2 regions of the Chromobacterium sp. LK11 genome follow, and region 1 is predicted to be linked to the other one. Evidence: riboswitches for the same ligand, from Rfam matches in the RefSeq annotation. Region 1 holds a riboswitch; the other holds the start of a gene.
The links. Region 1 has a riboswitch for glycine ahead of gcvT (glycine cleavage system aminomethyltransferase GcvT). Riboswitches for the same ligand answer to the same signal wherever they lie in the genome.
Positions count from the first base shown of each region.

Region 2: another riboswitch for glycine. It lies ahead of VK98_RS01180 (trimeric intracellular cation channel family protein); the one in region 1 lies ahead of gcvT (glycine cleavage system aminomethyltransferase GcvT).

Region 1 is NZ_LDUR01000027.1:78,311-80,695, reverse strand. It holds gene VK98_RS16040 (dihydroxyacetone kinase family protein) at 1-504, opposite strand, end outside; glycine riboswitch at 750-841, shown strand; glycine riboswitch at 856-952, shown strand; gene gcvT (glycine cleavage system aminomethyltransferase GcvT) at 994-2,082, shown strand; gene gcvH (glycine cleavage system protein GcvH) at 2,155-2,385, shown strand, end outside.
Region 2 is NZ_LDUR01000002.1:76,219-78,603, reverse strand. It holds gene VK98_RS01185 (DUF3141 domain-containing protein) at 1-1,178, shown strand, start outside; glycine riboswitch at 1,315-1,401, shown strand; glycine riboswitch at 1,403-1,585, shown strand; gene VK98_RS01180 (trimeric intracellular cation channel family protein) at 1,642-2,376, shown strand.

The sequences.
Region 1 (2,385 bases):
GGCGGCCGCCGCGCCGGCGATCTTGTGCACCAGCACCGTGCCGGCGATGCCGCGGCGGCGCGCCGGCTCCACGGTGTCGCGCAGCGCCACGTCGTCGGCCACCACCACGCTGTCGACGGCGATGCCCTCGGCGCGGGCCAGCTCCGCCGCCAGGCCGAAATTCAGCCGGTCGCCGGTGTAATTCTTGATGATCAGCAACACGCCCCGGGGGCCGGCGACGGCGCGGATCGCCGCCAGCACGGTGTCTACGCTGGGCGAGGTGAACACATCGCCCACCGCGGCGGCGTCCAGCATGCCGTGGCCGATATAGCCGGCGTGGGCCGGCTCGTGGCCGCTGCCGCCGCCGGAGATCAGCGCCACCTTGTCGCGCAGGCCGCCGGCCGGCAGGTCCGCCCGCAGCAAGACGTTTTCCTCTTCCAGCAGCGCCAGGCCGGGCAGGGTGTCGGCCAGACCTTCCAGCATCTCCCGCGCCACATGGCGCGGATCGTTGATCAGTTTTCGCATCGCGGCTTCCTTTCCATATCGGATAGAGATCGTGCTTGGTCAAGACGGATGTCATCTTACGATCAGCGCCGGCCGGACGGGGAGTTTGTCGATGGGATGATCGATAAAGAAGCAAAATATGTTCGTAATCGCTCTGAAACGAAGCAATGTCAGTTCAATGTTTTGCGGTTTCGAATATTTCAAGTCTTTGTTTAAGTTGAAGATAAACACGGCTTGCCAAGCCCCGGCCCAGCAACCATAATCTGGCTCGTCATGCAGGAGAGAGTGGCCGCCCGCGCCACCGCCGAAGGCGCAAGCGCACCCGCAATCGCTCAGGCAAAAGGACTGCATCATCGGACTGGCCGCAGCCAGTTCGCCGAATCTGGAGAGCGGCATCCGCGGATGCCCACCGAAGGGGCTAACGGCCGCAAGGCCGGAAAATCTCAGGTGCAGGGACAGAGGGGTGTAGGGAATAGAGCAACACTACACGCTTTTGCTAAGGACGCACCGATGACGGCCCCGAAACGCACCCCCCTGTTTGACTCCCACATCGCCGCCGGCGCCAAGATGGTCGATTTCGCCGGCTGGGAAATGCCCATTCACTACGGCTCCCAGCTCAAGGAACATGAAATCGTGCGCAGCGACGCCGGCATGTTCGACGTTTCCCACATGACGGTGCTGGACATCAGCGGCCCGGACGCCAAGGTCTGGCTGCAGCGCCTGATCGCCAACGACGTGGCCAAGCTAGGCTTCGAAGGCAAGGCGCTGTATTCCGGCATGCTCACCCCCGACGGCACCGTGGTGGACGATCTGATCGTCTACCTGACTTCCTACGGCTACCGCATGGTGGTCAACGCCGGCACCACCGACAAAGACCTGGCCTGGATGGAAGGGCGCAAGGCGGACTTCGACGTGGACATCAAAGTGCGCCGCGATCTGTCCATCCTGGCGGTGCAAGGCCCGCAAGCCATCGCCAAGGTCTGTGCGGTCAAGCCCGAGCTCGCCTCCGTCATCCAGGCCTTGAAGCCGTTCCAGGGCCAGCCCGTCGGCGACTGGTTCTACGCCCGCACCGGCTACACCGGCGAGGACGGCCTGGAAGTGATGCTGCCCGGCCTTGAGGCCGCGGCCTTCTTCCAGCAATTGCAGGCCGCCGGCGTCGCCCCCATCGGTTTGGGCGCGCGCGACACCCTGCGCCTGGAGGCCGGCATGAATCTTTACGGCCACGACATGGACGAAACCGTGTCTCCGCTGGAAGCCGGCATGGGCTGGACCATAGCCTGGGAGCCGGCCGAGCGCGACTTCATCGGCCGCAAGGCGCTGGAGGCGCAGAAAGCCGCCGGCGTGAAGAGCAAGCAGGTGGGCTTGGTGCTGGAAGGGCGCGGCGTGCTGCGCGAAGGCCTGAAGGTGGTGGTGGACGGCGTAGGCGAAGGCGTGATCACCAGCGGCACCTTCTCGCCCACCCTCAAGCACTCCATCGCGATCGCGCGCGTGCCGGCGGGCACCGGCGACAAGGCGCTGGTGGACCTGCGCGGCACCCTGACCGAGGTGCGCGTGGTCAAGATGCCCTTTGTGCGCAACGGCAAGAAAGTTTTCGCCTGAGCCGATTGGCCTGGCAGGCCGCGCGACGCGGCCGGGAATATCGTTAAGACCTGGATTTGACTGGAGACACTCATGAGCAACATCCCCGCCGAACTCAAATACGTTGAAAGCCACGAATGGCTGCGCCTGGAAGCCGACGGCTCCGTGACCGTGGGCATTACCGAGCACGCGCAAGAACTGCTGGGCGACATCGTGTTCGTCGAACTGCCGAAAGTGGGCGCCAAGCTGGCCAAGGAAGAGCAGGCCGGCGTGGTGGAATCGGTGAAGGCCGCTTCCGACATCTACTGTCCGATCGCCGGCGAA
Region 2 (2,385 bases), on a different contig from region 1:
TCTCCGAAATCAACCAGGGCATCTACAACCGCTTCATCTCCCCGGCGCTGCAGGCCGTCAGCAGCGAAGCCGGCGCCCAATGCCAACGCCAGCTCAACCCGGCGCGGCTGGAACGCACGCTGATCTCCCCGTTCAACCCCTGGCTCAGCTGGCTCAAGCCCGCCGCCGAATACGTGCGCGCCCATCGCCAGCCGGTGAGCGCGGACAACCCGCTGTGGAAGCTGCAAGAACAATGGTCCGGCTGGATCGCCCAAAGCCTGGACCGCTGCCGCGATCTGCGCGACGCCGCCACCGAACACTGCTTCAAGGCCGTCTACGAATCCCCGTGGCTGGCCTCCGTTGTGGGCGTCCAGCCCGCGCGCGAGGCGCGCGCCGCCCGCAGCGACAGCTGGGACAAGCAGGAAAGGCTGCAACTCAAGCGCCAAGTGCTGGACCCCGCCTATGAAAGCGGCACCCTGGCCGACGGCTTCGTGCGTCTGCTCACCTATGTGGCGATTGGCCGCGGCATCATAGACGAGCGCCCGTTCAACGCCATCCGCCGCATCATGCACGACATCCGCCACGAACATCCGATGACCCTGATGCAGCTGAAGGAAGTCGCCCGCAAACAGGTCTTCCTGGTGCGGCTGGACGAGGCGCGCGCGCTGGCCGGCCTGCCCAAGCTGCTACCGGAAGAACACCGCCGCCGCCAGGCCTGGCAGCTGGCGCACGAGCTGCTGGCGCTGAGCGGCAATATCGCGCCGGAACAGCAGCAGCGGCTGGACCAAGTGGCCCACGCGCTGCAACTGGACACCCGCGCGCCGGCGGCCCCGGCCATCCTGCCGCCCGCCGAGCCGGCAATAGCGACAGCCGCAGCCGCTCCTGCCGCGGTCCCCGCCGCCCAGGCCAGCGCGCCGGCCAAGAAAGCGGCGACCCCGCGCAAACCGGCCGCCAAAGCCCCGGCCAAGACCACCGCCGGCAAGCCCAGCGCCGCCGCCAAACCCTCGCCGGCCGCCAAACCAGCCAGCGGCAAACCGGCGGCGGCCAAACCGGCCCCAAGCAAGCCCGCGGCGGCCAAAACCGCCAAAGCGGCCGCACCCAAAGCCAGCGTGGCCAAGGCCCCCGCAGCCAAAACCCCGGCCACGGGCAAACCCGCCGCCGGCAACGGCGCGACCAAGCCCAAAACGCCTAGCAACTAAGCATCAAGCAGCGCAAAAACGCCCGGACAGCCAAACCGCCGTCCGGGCGTTTTTGTGTCGATATCGCACTGCAACATTTTTGCCTCGCCCCATGTATACAGTCGTTGACTGAACAATACAGCAAACGCTAATATCCTTGCCTGCTGCGGGAGAGAGGGGCATGCGCCCCCGCCGAAGACGCAAACTCCCATAATCGCTCAGGCAACAGTACCGCAGCCCATGGATACCAGCCGATTGGAGAGAGGCCCTAAGCGCTCGTTCATCATCTGCTACGCTTCAGCAACAGCGCGTCAGATTATGCGACCGGCCCTTAGCCGCCCACCGAAGGGGCAAGTGACATCCGGCAAGGCCCGCACACCGGCCGCGCCCGTCATCTAACTCTCAGGTAAAAGGACAAGGGGAGAGGCAATGCCGGCAGCGTCGCGCCCATGCGCGGCCCGTCGGCCATGCTCAAGGAATGCCCATGTTCGAAACTCTCGCCCAGGCTGCGCGCCACCTGGCATGGCCCGCCCATTGCCAACCCATTTTCCCACCCGGCTTCGCCGCTCATCTCGGCGCCAGCCTGTTTGACCACTGCAACTACATGCTTACCCTGATCTATCTGATCGCCATCACCGCGGAAGCGATGACCGGCGCGCTCGCGGCCGGCCGCCGCAATATGGACATCTTCGGCGTTACCGTCATCGCCTTCCTCACCGCCCTGGGCGGCGGCACCGTGCGCGACATCGTGCTGGGCCGCTACCCGATAGGCTGGACCCAGCACCCGGAATACGTCGGCCTCGTCATCGCCGGCGGCCTGGCCGCCGTGTTCGTGGCCCGCTACATGAAACGCCTCAGCCGCGTCTTCCTGGTGCTGGACGCGCTGGGCCTGATCGCCTTCACCATCATAGGCTGCGGCGTGGCCCAGTCCATGGACTACCACCCAGTGGTGGTGGTGATGGCCGGCATGATCACCGGCATCGCCGGCGGCATCCTGCGCGACGTGCTGTGCAACCGCGTGCCGGTGGTGTTCCGCCAGGAGCTGTACGCCAGCGTCTCCTTCGCCGTGGCCCTGCTCTACCTGGGCCTGATCAAACTGGGCGTGCCGCATGACCTCAACGTGCTGGCCAGCTTCGCCGTCGGCCTCACCATCCGCCTGGCCGCCATCTGGCGCGAATGGCGGCTGCCGGTGTTCATGTATCGGCACGATCTGCATTAAGCGCGGCTA